DNA from 3 places in the Shewanella sp. M16 genome. Region 2 is predicted to be linked to each of the others. Evidence: predicted binding sites of a transcription regulator. Region 2 holds the regulator's gene; each other region holds the start of a gene.
What was found. Region 2 encodes LexA, which represses DNA repair genes until DNA is damaged. Its sites were predicted from a motif close to TACTGTATNNNNATACAGTA; they were not measured.
Positions count from the first base shown of each region.

Region 1: the regulator LexA is predicted to act here: its motif matches at 2,935-2,954, upstream of dinG (ATP-dependent DNA helicase DinG).
Region 3: the regulator LexA is predicted to act here: its motif matches at 1,991-2,010, upstream of recN (DNA repair protein RecN).

Region 1 covers NZ_JAGTUL010000006.1:80,662-86,456, forward strand. Annotated here, with positions in the region: gene KFE26_RS05800 (primosomal replication protein) at 1-65, opposite strand, end outside; gene KFE26_RS05805 (TSUP family transporter) at 56-829, opposite strand; gene dinG (ATP-dependent DNA helicase DinG) at 839-2,911, opposite strand; gene KFE26_RS05815 (DNA polymerase II) at 3,049-5,496, shown strand; gene KFE26_RS05820 (porin) at 5,719-5,795, shown strand, end outside.
Region 2 covers NZ_JAGTUL010000002.1:169,976-175,770, forward strand. Annotated here, with positions in the region: gene ctaD (cytochrome c oxidase subunit I) at 1-776, opposite strand, end outside; gene coxB (cytochrome c oxidase subunit II) at 786-2,318, opposite strand; gene KFE26_RS02115 (cell division inhibitor SulA) at 2,722-3,234, opposite strand; gene lexA (transcriptional repressor LexA) at 3,231-3,851, opposite strand; gene plsB (glycerol-3-phosphate 1-O-acyltransferase PlsB) at 4,012-5,795, shown strand, end outside.
Region 3 covers NZ_JAGTUL010000001.1:6,302-12,096, reverse strand. Annotated here, with positions in the region: gene KFE26_RS00050 (phosphatidylglycerophosphatase A) at 1-114, shown strand, start outside; gene recN (DNA repair protein RecN) at 302-1,960, opposite strand; gene KFE26_RS00040 (AEC family transporter) at 2,089-3,051, opposite strand; gene lldR (LysR family transcriptional regulator LldR) at 3,342-4,241, shown strand; gene KFE26_RS00030 (DUF3319 domain-containing protein) at 4,263-4,496, opposite strand; gene KFE26_RS00025 (YjaG family protein) at 4,639-5,238, opposite strand; gene barA (two-component sensor histidine kinase BarA) at 5,213-5,795, opposite strand, start outside.

The sequences.
Region 1 (5,795 bases), on a different contig from region 2:
TCTTGTTCTAAGGCTTTAAGCTGATTCTTCAGCATCACCATTAATTGTTGGGTGTTCACAACCATGCGCTCCATGCCAAATTCGCTGCAATCATTAGCACGATCAAAATAAACAGTGGGCGGATAAAGGGCATGCCAAATTTAATCGCACAGCGGGCACCGATAAATGAGCCTAACATCATGCACAATCCCATCCACAGACCTATTTGCCACTGTACCTGTCCAAGCCAGCCAAAGATAGTCAGTGCGGTCAAGTTGCTGGTAAAAGTCATCGCACGGGCAAGGCCACAACTGTGCAGTAAAGGCAGTTTATACAAAGAGCCAGATGTGACGGTCCAAAATGCGCCAATGCCTGGGCCTGCAAAACCATCATAAGTGCCTAAAGCCAGTCCCTGTAGCCATTGTTGCTTGGCTGGCGGCTTGCTGATTGGTACTTGGCAGTTAACGTCTGACATCGCATTGGGGCTGACTAAACTGTAAATAGCGATGCCAATGATCAGCAAGGGTAGGACTTTTTCGAGCCATTGAGTATCGACTAAATAGACTAAGAAACTGCCCAATACGGCGCCAATAAAGGTGGCGATAAAAGCCATGTACCAAAACGAGGGTTTAAAGAGGTGTTTGCGATAATAGGTCCAAGCTGCCATAAAAGAGCCAAAGCTTGCTGCTAACTTATTGGTGCCTAATACGGTATGCGGCGCAATGCCTAAGGTTAACAGTGCGGGGATCGACAATAGGCCACCGCCACCCACGACGGCATCAATGAATCCAGCGATAAGACCTATAACTGCCAACAGGGCCCAATGACTGGGCTCGAGTAACAACTCCAAATTTTAATCCTACTCTATAACACGTCTAAAGGGCGGTAAGGCATCCAGTAAGGACTTACCATAGCGTTTAGTGACTAACCGCCTATCTAAAATAGTCACTCGGCCATAATCTTGCTCTTTACGCAGTAATCTACCACAACTTTGAATAAGCTTACGTGAAGCATCTGGGATCGTCAGTTGTAAGAAGGGATTACCGCCTTTGACTTTGACATATTCTGCATGCGCTTGCTCAACGGGCGAGGTTGGTACGGCAAAGGGCAGTTTAGTGACGATCAAGTTAGTCAGATAATCACCGGGCAAGTCGAGACCTTCAGAAAAACTGCCGGTGCCAAACAAGATGCTTGGTTCGCCTTTATCGCATTTAGCTTTATGATTTTCTAACAATTGTTGCCGTGGCGCATTGCCTTGGATAAGTAGCTCAGTGGTGAGTTTACCTTCAAGTAATTCAACCACTTTTTCCATCTGCCAGTAGGAGGCGAATAGCACTAAGGTTGCCATTTCGCCTTCAATAAGGGTGATGATTTGTTCGGCAAGTTCAGCCGTATAGGCATCATCCGTCGGCTCAGTGCGCATTTTGGGTAAATAAAGTGTCGCATTATTGGGGTAATCGAAGGGCGATTGTAAGGCTAAATAACGACTGCCATCATTGAGTGACAACCCAACTTGATGCACGAAATGGTCAAAGTTATTGAGTGCGCGCAGCGTGGCGCTACATAAGACTACGCCTGCGGCCTTTTGCCACAGCATGGATTCCAGCATAAAACCGACTTCAATCGGCGAGGCGCTAAACAGATAATCCACTTGTTTACCTGTGATGAGTTCGACCCAGCGCGCCATAGGTGCGCCTTTGTGCTTATCTTCCTTGGCCATCATCCTCCACAGTTTCTGCAGGTTTTCGAGCCTTTGCAGCATAAATCCGGTTTCGGCCAATAGCGCTTCGGATTGATGTTTAGGAATATCGCCATCTTTAATCGCCTCGGCCAGCAGTGACAGCATTTTATTAAACTGTTTGAGGGCAAGATTAGAGGTCACAGCAAGGTTTTCGGCGAGAATGAGTAATGACTCTGGTAGTTTGCCGTGCTCAAAACGCAGACGGTTTTCAGGATTGGCAAAGTGTTTGGTCTGGGTATCGCAATAGTGGGCCACTTGATTGAGCTGGCTGATAAGATCGCCTAAATGATCTTGCATCGCTTGCGCGGGGGCAATGATATTGTTGCTTTTTATTTGGTTTTGTAACTTAGCGCAGGTTTTGCCAATTTTTTCGAGCCAGTCGCAGGCGCCCCTAAGCGTGGCCTGTGCACTGGAGAAGTCCCGCGCCACAATGGGTAAGTGATGTGCCTCGTCGATAACATAAAACACGTCTTCGGGATCGGGCAAAATCACGCCGCCACCTAATTCTAAATCGGCAAATAACAAGCTGTGGTTGGCGATGAGCACGTCCCAGGTATCAACATCTTCACGGGCCTTATGGAACGGGCAATTTCTGTGGCTGGCGACTTGGCGATGACAGCTGTGTTTGTCGCAGGCGATTTGTTGCCACAGGTGATCGGGCAGCGGCACGGCTAAGGTGTCGATTTCGCCGTTCCAGCGACCTTCGTTATAGTCTTTTAACAGGCCATGCATCATAGCCACTTGGCTATTGTCAGGCTTAGTTTGCCACATGGCCATTTGTGTACTGTTGTCGTCACCGATGAGCATCGCCAGTTTCGATAGACACACATAACGTTGTCGACCTTTGACTAGGCCAAAGCGGAAATTTAAGCCGGATTGCTCAAGGAAGAAGGGCAAGTCTTTATGCAGTAATTGTTCTTGCAGGGCGACGGTCGCGGTGGCGATACAGACTTTTTTCTTGCTCGCTAGTGCCAGTGGGATGGTACCGAGAATATAAGACAATGATTTACCGATCCCAGTCCCTGCTTCGACCACTATGATGCGTCTATCTTTGTCATAGTCGCCGGCGAGGGTCTTAGAGATTTCCGCCACCATATAGTTTTGTTCGCGGCGCGGCCTAAAATTAGGCAAGGCGGTAGCGATATCCTTATAGATGGCGCGGATCTGGGTTTTTACATTGTCAGGTAACATGCGTCACTACTTTATCGAATTAATGCTGTACATAATAACAGTGATTGCATAGCCTAAGAAACTTTTCTGCCATTTGGCGGCATTTAAATTGAGGAACCATCTAAATTGACTAGCTATGCGATTTGGGAACCCATGCGATGAAGTCAGAGGCTACCGCGGCCGTTAGTGTACAAGGTCGAGTCTTAACACGCCATGCGATTCATCGTCATGGGAGTTTAGTGTTGCAGTATTATCTGGCTACCGCCCAAGGCCCTGTGCTGGTGGAAGTGCAAGGCACTGAACACATTTGTTTTTGTCATCAAACTGATGTCACGGCTTTGCAGTTGCAAACGCCGGGTCAAGCATTGCGGTTTGTACCGTTAGCGCTCAAAAGCTTTAAAGGCGGCGCGGTTAGTGGTGTTTATGCTAAATCTAGCAATAGTTTACGTACCTTACAGCGCATCGCTAAAGATGCCGATATCCCTTTATTTGAAGCCGACATTCGCCCCGAACAGCGTTATTTAATCGAGCGGTTTGTGGCGCTGGATGTGGCATTTTTAGGGCATTTCTCTGCGACGAGTAACATACACGCGCCGACTAGCGACAGTCTTGAGGCTAACTCGCTGCCCGTGTTTATCGCCGAGCGGGCTAAGAGTATTGCCCCTTTAACGGCTGTACATTTCCGCTGTATTTCACTGGATTTTGAATGCAGCTTTGAAGGTTTACTCTATTCAGTTGCACTATATGGTCAATACAGTGGCCGAGACGAAGAGCAAGACAGTCTCAAGCAGACTTATGAAAAAGTGATTATGGTGGGTGAGGCTGAATCAAACTCTCTCGAATATATTGAATGGGTGGCCGATGAGGCTGCACTCATTCATCGATTAATCGCGTGGTTCCATGAGTTTGATCCTGACTTTGTCATAGGTTGGTCAGTGGTGAGTTTTGACCTCGCACTCTTGTCACGCCGGGCATTATTACACCGTATTCCGCTCACCATTGGCCGCGGAGGGGCAAAGCTTGAGTGGAAAGTCGATAATAAATTTCGGCCAGAAACCTTAGTTTTACCGGGCCGTGTGGTACTCGATGGTATCGATTGGCTTAAGGCGGCTTTCTATCATTTTGAGCGGTTTTCGTTGGAATTTGTTTCGCGGAAATTATTAGGTGAAGGCAAGGCCATTCATAACGTGGATAATCGCGTTGAAGAAATTGATCAGTTGTTTAAGGCCAATAAACAAGCCTTAGCCCATTACAATCTTACTGACAGCCGTCTGGTGTGGGATATTTTTAGTCATACTCAATTATGGGAGTTCGCCCTCGCGCGAGCTGAACTAACAGGTTTAGAGTTGGGGCGGGTTGGGGCTTCGGTGGCGGCATTTAATCATTTGTATTTACCGCATTTACATCGAGCCGGTTATGTCGCACCCGATGCTCCTGCGAGTGATGGGATCGAAAGCCCCGGTGGCTATGTGATGGATTCTGTACCGGGACTTTATAAGCATATTTTAGTGTTCGATTTTAAAAGTCTATATCCCTCCATTATTCGTACCTTTTTGATCGACCCTAAGGGATTAATTGAAGGTTTGCAATTGCCCGAGTCTGACTGTGTTGTGGGGTTTCTCGGTGGCCGTTTCAGTCGGCAACAGCCCATTTTACCTAAGCTTATCCAAACATTATCTGAGCAGCGCGAAAAGGCCAAACGTGAGCACAATGCGCCTTTATCCCAAGCGATAAAAATTATCATGAACTCGTTGTATGGGGTTTTAGGTTCTCAAGGTTGTGTTTTCCACGATGCAAAGTTAGCAAGTTCGATCACTATGCGCGGCCATCAAATCATGAAACAAACCCGCGCATGGATAGAAGAGATGGGCTATCAAGTGATTTACGGCGATACGGATTCGACCTTTGTCTGGCTTGGCAGCGAGCCAGATCTCTCAGACATTAACGCCTTAGGTAACACTCTGGCGCGGGAAATTAATGCTAAGTGGCAGGCTAAGATCGGTGAAGATCATCAAGTTGAGAGTTTTCTCGAGTTACAGTTTGAACGCCACTATGAGCAGTTTTTTATGCCGACCTTAAGAGGGTCGTTAGAAGGCAGTAAAAAACGTTATGTTGGCGCGTGGCGTAATGCGAGCGATGAACTTGAGCTTACTTTTAAAGGTATGGAGCAAGTGCGCAGTGATTGGAGCCCTTTAGCGCGCAAAGTTCAAGAGTCACTCTATGAACGGATGTTTAACCAAAGGGATATCAGTGTTTATTTGGCCAGTGTGTTTGAAAAGCTGCTTGATGGTGAGTTGGATGATGATTTGGTATTTCGCAAACGTATGCGACGCAATATTGAAGATTACACGGCTAAATCTTCTCCCCATGTTAAAGTCGCTCAACAATTATGCGACTTAACAGGAGATGCCTCTTTTGGCAAGCGTGGGGCGCAGATTGATTATCTGATTACTGTAAATGGACCGGAATCCTTACTGTACAGAACGTCACCAATTGATTACCAATACTACATTGATAAGCAAATTGGCCCTATTGCCGAGCCTGTTTTTTCGATAATGAAACTAAACTACATGGATATTGCGTCAAAGCAGTTACTGTTAATATAGTGTTTTTAATGTTCTTTATGTGTTGCGCAGGGTGGCGAATGTAGCGTTTTGACCTGTTTTGTAGAGGTTAACTGGTTTGTTTTTGTGATGTTAATCGACATATTCTTTAGGTTTAGCTTTGAGGGAATATTGAAAGTTTGCTACCCTTTAAGAGGAAATTGTAAGGAAATATAACAACGGAATGACGTTGACAGAACATAAACAAAAAAGGTTAAGCACCAAATGAACAAGACGTTAGTAGCAACTGCGCTTGCAGCAATTTTTTTAGTTCCATCAGTCTCAGCTATCGAGATCTATAA
Region 2 (5,795 bases):
GGGTGGCCGAAGAACCAGAAAATATGCTGGAACATCACAGGATCGCCGCCGCCCGCCGCATCGAAGAAACTCGTGCCGAAAAACTTATCGGTCAGCACCATAGTCACTGCGCCCGCGAGTACGGGCATAACTGCGATCAGTAGGAATGCCGTGATAAGCCAAGTCCAGACAAACAATGGTAACTTCATCCATGTCATGCCTGGCGCGCGTAAATTCACTATGGTCACAATCACGTTGATCGCGCCCATGATCGAACTTATCCCCATGATGTGAATAGAAAATACAAAGAGCGCCGTGCTATCTGGGCTATAAGTTGTTGATAGTGGTGCGTAGAAGGTCCAACCAAAGTTAGGTCCGCCACCTTCCATAAATAGCGAACTGAGAAGGATAGTGAAGGCGAAGGGGAGTATCCAAAAACTCCAGTTATTCATCCGTGGCAGCGCCATATCGGGCGCCCCTATCATCATAGGGATCAGCCAGTTAGCGAGCCCTGTAAAGGCTGGCATTACCGCACCGAATACCATGATCAGCCCATGAACAGTTGTCATTTGGTTGAAAAAGTTGGGCTCGACCAATTGTAATCCAGGTTGAAAGAGTTCAGCGCGGATCACCATGGCCATAGCGCCACCGGTTAAGAACATAATGAAGCTGAACCATAAATACAAAGTACCTATGTCTTTATGGTTGGTGGTTAGCAGCCAGCGCATGATGCCCTTTGGCGCACCATGATGATGGTCATCATGGGCTGCGGTTTGATCTTGAGTCGTAGTGCTCATCATTATCCCCTACTGTCCATGACTTGCGATATCAGCAGGTTGCACTGTATCGCCGGTATTGTTATCCCAAGCATTGCGTTCATAGGTAATGACTGCTGCAAGTTGCTGTGGGCTAAGCTGTTTGCCAAATGCCTGCATAGCCGTGCCCGTTTTGCCGTGCATCACAATATCGATGTGATTGGCGACTGGTCCAATGGCGATAGCACTACCCACTAGCGCGGGGAAGGCGGGTGGTATTCCTGCACCTGTCACTTGATGGCAGGCAGCACAGAAGGTCGCGTAGACAGTTTCACCTTCGGCCATGAGGGCGTCATGGCTGAGTGTGGGGAGGCTTGCGGGATCGATTGCAGCTGAGACGTCTGCAGGTGCGGGTGTCGGAGTTGTACTGCTTGGTACCGCGGCGGATGTTTGTGCAGAATTGCCGTTCATGTACTCGTTGACGTCTTTGGCTTGCACTGCATCGCCAGTATTATTGCCCCAAGCATTACGCTCGTAGGTAGTCACTGCCGCGATTTCTTGTGCAGTCAATTGCTTACTAAACGCTTGCATGGCTGTACCCGTTTTACCGTTGAGCACAATTTCAAGGTGGCCGCTGAGCGGTCCCGTTGCAATCGGGCTACCTTTAAGGTGCGGAAATACGCCTTGCAACCCTTCGCCATTGGGCTGGTGGCAGGCTGCGCAGTGCCCGAGGTAAACTTGTTCACCTTGAGTCATCAACTCTTCTTTACTTAGGGTTTGTGATAAAGCGGCTTGAGCGGCTTCAGCCGCAGCACCTGCGGCTTGTTTCTGCTCTGTTACCCAAGCCTCAAACTCGGCTTCAGGTAACGCTTGTACTACGATAGGCATAAAACCATGGTCTTTTCCGCAAAGTTCGGCGCATTGACCGCGGTAAATGCCGGGTTTGTCGATGCGAGTCCAAGCCTCATTGATAAATCCAGGGTTGGCATCTTTCTTAATGGCAAAGGCGGGTACCCACCAGGAATGGATGACATCCTCTGAAGTCATCAGAAAGCGGATTTTGCGGTTTATCGGTAGAACGAGCGGTTTATCGACTTCCAATAGATAGTTTTCACCCTTGGTTTCGGTGCCTTCAATTTGTGCTCTGGGTGTTGTCAGTATGCTATAAAAATCAATATCTTGATCGAAATAGCTGTAATGCCATTTCCATTGGGACCCCGTGACTTTTACGGTGAGATCGGCGTTGCTGGGATCTTCCATTGCGATTAAAGTTTTTGTCGCTGGAATCGCCATTAAGATCAAAATGATAAATGGCAGAATCGTCCAAGCGATTTCAACTTTAGTGCTTTCGTGAAAGTGGGACGCGACAGCGCCTTTGGATTTTCTGTGGTTGATCATGGCGTAAATCATGACGCCAAAGACCACTAGGCCTATTGCGCAGCAGATATACAAGATGGTCATGTGCAAGTGATAAACCTTGCCACTGATCTCGGTCACGCCAGGGGTCATGTTGAACCGCATGTCCGCGGCGGTCAACGGTGGTGCGAAAAGCACCACGAGTAAACAATACAACAATTGCTTCACAAGACTTCTCCTCTGCCAATTGCGAATAGCAACTACAAAGAAGAGCAACACAGTAAGTCTCAACTCTATGCAAACTCTTCAGTTCCCAAAAAAGCTTTTTTGACTTCAACGTGCGTTGGCGGCTGTTACTTTTAATCAAGTATTGTTACTGCTGGTAATTAGCCACGCTGGCACATACTGCTGAAATAAATTTGTTCTCTATTTTTAGTGGCGCTTCGAGTTCGATAAATACTCGATTCATTGACCACGGAAGGTGATATATCACCACCGACTTAACCAACCATACTTGCTGTTTAAATATTGATCAAGATCACTTATTTATCTAATTATCTGAAAAATTGCCAAAAAAAAGCCTCACATTCATAGGTGAGGCGGCTTTCAAGGTAAAAAATTAAATGAATATTTAGTGTACAGCGCTAAAAAAAGATTGCTGACCGAAGAGATTGCCTTGCTCAATGCGTACGTCGGCATGTAAGTGACTATTTACGTCTTCAAGCACTATGCCCATAGCTCGGGCACTTTTAGCCACGATTTGTAGGCGTCGATTATCCCGCGCATCTAATGATTGAGTCCAAGTAATGACTGCACTGGACGTACCACTTGTTAGGGCTTTTTCCATCGCCCACAGGGTTTCGACTTCATCTTTAGCATGTACCAGTAAGACTCTATCCATACGCACACCTGCGCTAGCGAGTGTTTGCTTGTAGCCAATACTTGGTGGGTTGATGAGCACTAACCAACGGCCCTGTTGGCTTAACTGAGCGAGTTGTGCACTCAGATGAATTAATTCTTGGCGACCTTGAGTCTTAGTTGGCATACAGGCGATAGGTGCATGGTGCCAGTCATAGTCAGCATCACGGACTTCATCGAGCCACAAGCCCGGATGGCGGGGTGCATTGCCAAGTAGTTTGTTCATAGCCAATCTCCATTACGGATCACACCGACGGCGAGTCCTTCAATTGTTAAACTTTGATAGCCTAAATCCACTTTAATCGGGGAATAGTCTTCATTTTCGGCGTGTAGATAGACTACATTACCTTTTTTTTCGAAACGTTTAACAGTGACATCGTCATCGACTCTAGCGACAACCACTTGACCATTTCTAGCTTGCTCTACTTTATGAACTGCCAGCAAATCACCTTCGAGAATACCGATATTTTTCATGCTGTCGCCCTTTACTCGCAGTAAAAAATCGGCGGCGGGATGGAACATGCTTGGGTCGACTTGGTAGTACTGTTCAACATGTTCTTGGGCGAGGATAGGTTCACCCGCGGCCACTTGGCCGATGAGCGGTAAACCTGTTTCAGTCAAATCTTCGATTTCCGCAGGCAGACGAATGCCCCGAGATGTGCCAGGCATGATCTCAATGCAGCCCTTTTTCGCCAACGCTTTAAGGTGTTCTTCAGCCGCATTGGCGCTCTTAAAACCTAAACGGGTTGCGATTTCTGCCCGAGTGGGTGGCATGCCAGTATCGGCAATATTTCGTTTAATTAGCTCTAAAATTTCAGCTTGGCGTGGCGTCAAAGGTCTCATGGTGTTTCCTGTTTTTCTATACAGTTACTGTTAGTATATACAGTATTATTTGCAGCGCAAGTATTAACCACTTTTTAGCTATGTTGGAGAGAATTAGCGAATATTGCCCATAGTCTGGTATTCTATCGGGCTAGTAAACGCACTTAATTGCATAAGAATAATGCCTAAACACGACTCTCTTTGGTTGAAATCATTACGTTGGATCCAAAAACACTTAGTGCACACTATTGTGGTGCCTCAGGATCCCTTTGCCGATCTGAATCTGGATGCTTCCAGACCCCTTGTTTATGTGATGAAAACAGAATCCCTTAGTGACATAGCTGCTTTGAGCGAAATAACGGCTAAGTTAGGCTTACCAAGCCCTTATGAGCCTCTAGTGGCTAATGGTGTGATTGCGCCTCGGGTTGTCTGTCTTCAAGGACGTAAGCCACTGTTTGGCGAACGTGCTGGTAATGAGCCTTTCCTCGAATGCTTTATGCGTTTGTTAGCCGTGCATAAGGAACGTCCTGAATTGGATATCCAACTTGTGCCCGTGAGCTTGTATTGGGGTCGAACGCCAGGGAAAGAAGACGACACTATGAAGGCGGCCGTATTTGAGCGGGAAAACCCGACTTGGCTGCGCAAGTGCTTGATGATTTTGTTCTTAGGTCGACATAACTTCGTGCAGTTTTCGAATGCCGTATCCCTGCGTTACATGGCTGACGAACATGGCACCGACATGGGGATTGCCCATAAGTTAGCACGGGTTGCACGCGTGCATTTCCGTCGTCAACGTAAGGTAATGACAGGGCCTGTGCTGCCAAACCGCCAAGCACTGTTTCATTCGTTACTCAAATCTGAGTCGCTGCGCAAAGCGATTCAAGAAGAGGCCGCTAGTAAAAAGATTTCTGAGACCCAAGCGCGCGAGACGGCTATTGAGTATCTCGATGAAATCGCTGCCGATTACTCAGACAGTTTAGTGCGTATTGCCGAGCGTTTTTTAACTTGGCTGTGGAACAAGCTTTACAGCGGGATCAACATTAAAGGCGCCGAGCAAGTTCGGCAGTTACACCACGATGGCCACGAGATTGTTTATGTGCCTTGCCATCGCAGCCACATGGATTACCTGCTGTTATCGTATATTTTGTATTATCAAGGCATGGTTCCGCCGCACATTGCTGCCGGCATTAACCTCAATTTCTGGCCCGCGGGACCTATGTTCCGTCGCGGTGGTGCCTTCTTTATCCGCCGTAGTTTTAATGGCAACAAGCTATACACCGCAGTATTTCGTGAGTATTTAGACCAGCTGTTTGCTAAAGGTTATTCAGTGGAATACTTCTCCGAAGGCGGCCGTTCACGTACTGGCCGTCTGTTGGCGCCGAAAACTGGCATGATCGCCATGACGATGAACAGCGTACTGCGCGGTATTGAACGTCCTGTCACACTTGTGCCTGTGTATTTAGGCTATGACCATGTGATGGAAGTGGCGACTTACCATAAAGAGTTAAGCGGTAAGAAAAAGAAAAAAGAATCTGTGTGGCAGGTGTTTGGTGCCATTCGCAAATTAGGTAATTTTGGCCAAGGTTATGTGAATTTTGGCGAGCCTATTACCCTGCAAAATTTCTTAAATGAGCGTGCGCCAAACTGGCGTGCTGAGTTGGCCGATGATCCCGAGCAGAAACCAAGTTGGTTAACGCCAGCGGTAAACGTGCTGGCTAATCGGGTGATGACGCGTATCAATGATGCCGCAGCGGCGAGTTCGGTGACTTTGACCAGCTTAGTTTTACTGGCGACAGATCAAAACGCCTTAGAACGTAGTCTGCTGGAGCGTCAGCTTGATTTGTATCTGACCCTACTCAAAAAAGTGCCTTACACTTCTTATACATCTGTTGCCGAAGGTGATGGTAAGCATTTAGTGCAGCAAGGTTTAGAGCTGAATAAGTTTGTTGTTAGTGCCGATCCTTT
Region 3 (5,795 bases), on a different contig from region 2:
ATTCGATGGCTCGATGCCAAAGTTCATGGTGGCTTTGGCATTATGATTGACGATGTCTTAGCAGGCGTGTTTTCGTTTATTTGTCTGCAAGGGCTAGTCTGGTGTTTTAGCTAACATTATCGCTAGCCTAACATGATAGTTAACCTGACATGTTAGTTAACCTGACATGTTAGTTAACCTGACATGTTAGTTAGCATGACCAACAACTAACCCTTAGTTTTTGATATAGCTCCTTAGCTTGTGATATAGAGTGTGTAGATTCAAGCGTTTAGCGACCTTATTCGTTATCTGATCCATGCTACTATTGCAGCAGTTCCCTTGCGTTCGCGAGGGTATTGCTGGTGATAGTATCGCCACCTAACAGTCTTGCAAGCTCTTGGATACGCTGCTCACGATCGAGCGATTTCATTGTGGTCTCAGTACTGCCTGCCTTATTAAATTTATCGACGAACATGTGTTGATGACCATTGCCCGCAACTTGCGGCAAGTGAGTCACGCACAGTACTTGGGTCGATTCCCCTAAGCTGCGTAACATGCGGCCCACCACTGCTGCGGTGGGGCCGGAAATCCCGACATCCACCTCATCGAAAATTAATGTCGGTGTGGCAACTTTCTTCGCGGTAATCACTTGGATCCCTAATCCTATGCGTGAAAGCTCACCGCCAGACGCGACTTTCGAAATCGGTTGCAAAGGTTGGCCAGGGTTAGTGGTTACCATAAATTCGATATTGTCACTGCCATTGGCTGACATTTGCTCGGGGTGGAAATTGACTTCGATCGTAAATTTACCCTTAGGCATATTCAGTTCGTGGATTGACTGAGTCACCAGTTTGTCGAGTTCTTTAGCATAGCGGGCACGGCTTTGGCTGAGCTTTTGCGCATTGCTAAGGTAAGCGGCTCTACTGGCATCGACCTGTAGTTGAATTTCTTCGAGCTTGCTTTCGTCACTGTCTAAGGTGCTCAGCTCTGCCTTTAATGCCAAATGATGCTCGGCCAGTTTATTCGGGCTAACATGATGCTTACGCGCTAGTTGCATGGCTTTTGATAGCCGTTCTTCTAAATAGGCGAAATGGGTCGGATCGAGTTCAAGCTTACTCAAATAGTGCTGTAATTCGCCTGCACTTTCTTGTACTTGGATTAAGGCATCATTCAACATAGTGCTGACATTGCTTAATGCAGGATCGTAGCTTTGCAGATCTTCGGCGAGGGAAACGACTCGATTAAGCAGCGATTCTATATTGTTCTCTTCGCCTTCAGTGAGTATATCTAAGCTCGCCTGACAGGTATCAATCAACTCAGTGCCATTGGCAAGACGTTTGTGCTCTTGCTCAATTTCATCGAACTCATCGACTTTAAGATCAAACTCATCAAGTTCTTCTACTTGATATTGCACTAATTGCTTACGGGCAATACGTTCATGCTGTGAGGCTTCGAGTTGTTTTAGGTCAGCCTCAATTTGCTTGCAGCGTTGAAAACTGGCGGCAACCGTATCGATAAGTAATCTGTGGTTGGCATAACTGTCGAGCAGGGTGAGTTGATGTTCACTTTTTAACATTGCATGGTGCGCATGTTGACCGTGAATACCGATAAGTAACTGACCCAGTAATTTTAGCTGCGTCAGCGGCACTGGATTACCATTGATGTAGGCGCGTGAACGGCCATCGCTACCAATAGTCCGACGTAGAATGCACTCATCATCGAGTTCAAGATCGTTATCTTCTAACCAACGTTTTGCCAGTGGAATATCATCCAAGGAAAAGCGGGCGCTGACCTCGGTTTTATTGGCTCCGGGACGAACACTGCTGGCATCGGCGCGATTGCCTAGGCATAGGCCTAGCGCATCGATGGCAATCGATTTACCCGCACCGGTTTCACCTGTTATGCTGGTCATACCGGGGCGAAAATCCAGTTCTAAAAAACGGACGATAGCGAAGTTATTAATGCTGAGTTGGCAAAGCATAGTGAATTCCTGTCGAAAAACATACCAAACCACTGTATTGATAAACAGTATATACTGATTTTATATACAGTAAAGTGGCTTGGGTAAATAATCAGCATTATCGACAGTAAATATTTTTAATTAACTGATTATGCATGGGTTCTTACTAAGCTTTCTAAGATAGGTAAACTGAAGAAAGTGACTAAGGTGCCAAATAGAATGCCCTGAGCACTGGTTGAAGCCTGAGTGTTATAACGCTGGGCGAGTAAGTACACGCTAGCCGCGGTGGGCAGTGCGCTCAAGATCACGCCCATGATCAGGTAGTCGCCACTGACTCCAAAACGGTTAAGCATAAAGTAGACGAGTGCCGGTTGGATAGCCAGCTTGAAGAGGTTGATAAGGCTCAGTTCGATAAAATTCTTGGGGCTAAATACGCTGCTATCTTTCTGGTAGCGCATCGCTTTGGCGAGTACCATGCCGATAGCAAATAGGGCGCAGGGGCTTGATGTATTGCCTATTTGCTGGATCATTAGCGCCAGCCCTGACGGCAGTTTTATCTCTAGCGCCGAAATGCCGACACCAATTAAGCTACCAATAACGATAGGGTTTTTACCGACCGCCATCGCCATTATGATTAAGGCGTGGTGTTGTCTTTGGGTGTTAGTGGCCAGTTCCATCGAGACTAAGGCGACGGCAAACATCAGCACGGATAATAAGCTGGCAATCGCGGCGGCAACTAAGGCACTTTGCTGCTGCGGGAATAAGATGATAAGCAGTGGAATACCAATAAATGCTGTATTACCAAAGGTGGCATTGAGGGCTCGAATAGCGGCAACCGCATGCTGTTTAGGGTTAGCGATCAGCGATAGCCCAAGGCAGACAAGATAAGTGATTACCATAGCTGTGCTGTAGCCCGCCATAAATCCCCATTGCAAAATCTCGTCAATCGGCTGCTGGGCGAGGGCGATAAGCATGATTGCAGGGAACGCAATATAGTAGACATATTGGTTTAGCACTTGATCCGTATCGACGGGCAAGAGTTTTAGTTTTTGCACTAGTGTACCGAGCAACATGATCCCGAAGACGGCAAACAGAGGGGTTAAAATGGTCATTTCCCTCACTCATCCTTACGATTAAATTTGAATAAACTCGCCCACCCTCGTCATTTTACTGTCGCTATGATTTTTGGTGGGCAGAGTTACAGCATTTGATTCTTTTTATGTCACTTTAGAGCCAGATTTAGCGCCAGCGCAGTAAAACTCGCCACAAAATAACATACCATTTCAATCTAAGGCTATTGCGCTATGGTCGTATAAGTGAATAATTCAATGTTTAAAACACAATCACTTAGTGAATTTAGCGTTTTAACGTCAATACCCAATATGTGAAATTAGGATATGCAATGAGTGATGATTTAGGCGCTGAACTACAACTTGTCTATCTTTTTGTGCATTTAGTCAATGCGGGCAGTTTTTCGCAGGCGGCGAAGGAGCTCGATATGCCCATCGCCACTGTGAGCCGCAAGTTAGCGAAGTTGGAAGAGAAGCTCGATAAACAGCTCTTTATGCGCAGCACCCGCAAGTTACGATTGACGGAGGAAGGATTGGCGCTCTTTCAACGCTATCAGAGTGTGGTGGCTCAATTCGATGAGCTGAGTGGGTTAGGCAGCGATAAACCCGAGGGTACCCTGCGCATCGCCGCGCCGATTTCGATTATTTCCATCGTGTTTATTCAAGCATTGAATGAATTTGGCCGCCTATATCCCGATATCCGTTTACACATTTCCCAGAGCAATGAGTTAGTCGATTTGATCGACAAAGGCATAGATGTGGCGATTGTTGGCGGGGCTCAGCCTGATTCTTCTTGGGTGTCGAGTACCTTAGGCGAGCTCGACTATTGCCTGTTTGCCACGCCAGAATATTTGGCTCAGGCACCTAAACTTGAGCATCCCGATGATCTTGAAGCCCATCAACTGATAAAAGTCTGGCCGCTGTTTAATTGGCATTTAAAGCATCCAAGCGGCGAGTCTTTTTATTTTAATGGCCCGACTAAGCTCACCCTCACGGACTTACACGGAGCGATTCAGGCGACATTAGGCCATGGCGGGATCTTGTATGGTCCTGAACTTTTTGTAAAACAGCAGATTAAAGAGGGAAAACTTAAAGTATTACTGCCTGAATGGATTGGCGAACAGAGGCGAATTTCGATTTTATATCATCAGCGCAGCCAGCAGCCGCTAAAGGTAAGAGTCTTTATTGAGTTTATGCAGTCAAAGGCGCCAGAGTTATTCTCTATGCGTTGATTTAACGAGGGGAACTGATTTTTAGCGTCTTTTAGGTTTTACCGTGTTTTTGCTCATGGTGTTTTGCGTTTGTTTTGCGTCTTGCAGGCTGGAGCGTGTCGCGGGCAGTATGCCGAGTTCTAAGAAGTATCCCACTAAACGCCGCAGTTCGAATAAAGAACCGATACGCTGTTGATCTTTGATGATTAGTTTCCAACTGTCGGTTCGTCCTTCGCTATTGGTTAAGATAAATCCTTGATAAACAATCTTTCTCATTGGAATAACTCAATCTTTATTGATGCTATTTATAGCAACTGGATATCTTTGACGGGATTCATTGGTGAGGGTGTAAAACGATGATCCCTTTCTTATTCTGCATGGATAATAGGTGCTTGAGTAACCCCAAGCACCTCATCAGTTAAGCTACGCTGATACCGATATTTGATACGCCAGCTTCGATAATGTCTTTGCGTAAACCTTTGACCAGTTCCGCTGTGATCTTCGGATTTTCTTCAATAATTTCCAGCAGAGAATTTTGTAATTCTTTCTCTTCCTCCATGACTTCATGGGCGAAAACGAAATCATCTAATGCTTCATCCACCAAATCGACATCGCTGATCGCTTCGATGTAGTTAGCCACTGTGCTGGATGATAATTTGCTGATATTGACTATATCTTCTTCAATTTTGCCTTGGATCGCACCCAGTAAGGTCGATATGGCGACCACTGCATCCATAGCAGGATAGACGCCATAGGCTTCAAAATCAGCAGGATCTGGGGTGTTATCTTCCAAGCGTTGCAGATGCACATCGACATTGAATTTGAGCTTGGAGTCGTACTGGGATTGCCACAATAGTTCTAATGCGGTACTCAACACAGTAGGATCGCCAAACTCACAGACTTCGGAAAACAGTTGATAGTTGGGCAACATACGTTGGCAAAGTGCAGTGGCAAAGAGTTGTTTTTGTGGCAGTGTTAACGCCTTGAGACGTTTAAAGAAGCCCGTTTTTTTGGTCATCTGTTATTTCCGCTGATAGCTGTGATATCACTTGATTTGCCGCAGATTCTACCTTAGTTAACTCATCAAGTAACTCTAGTATTTCGGGTTCGAGATCTTCAACCGATGTTTCACGTTTTAGTGCCGATTCAATTTCTTGGCATAACCTTTGTGTGGTGGGCACGCCGCAGTAGCAGCTCGCACCATGCAGCTTATGGATAGTACTGAGCATGACTGGGTGATCGTTTTGACTTAGCGCCGTTTGAATCGTCGCCACGGTTTGCGGTAATGAGTCGAGCAACATTCTGAGCATATCTAAGGCGAGATCGGCCTTGTGATTGGCTTGGGTTAAGCATAAATCCCAGTTCAGCGTATGCAGGTCAAAATGGGTGAACTTAGGTCGAGTGATCCAGCGATGAATAATATCTTTGAGTGCCGCTTCATCAATAGGTTTAGGCAAATATCCGTCCATACCACTGCCTAAAATCAGTTCGCGTTCTTCGGCAATGGCATGGGCTGTCACGGCAATTATCGGCGTGTTGCGGTTCATCGAGCCTTGGCGAATTTGCTTCGTGGCG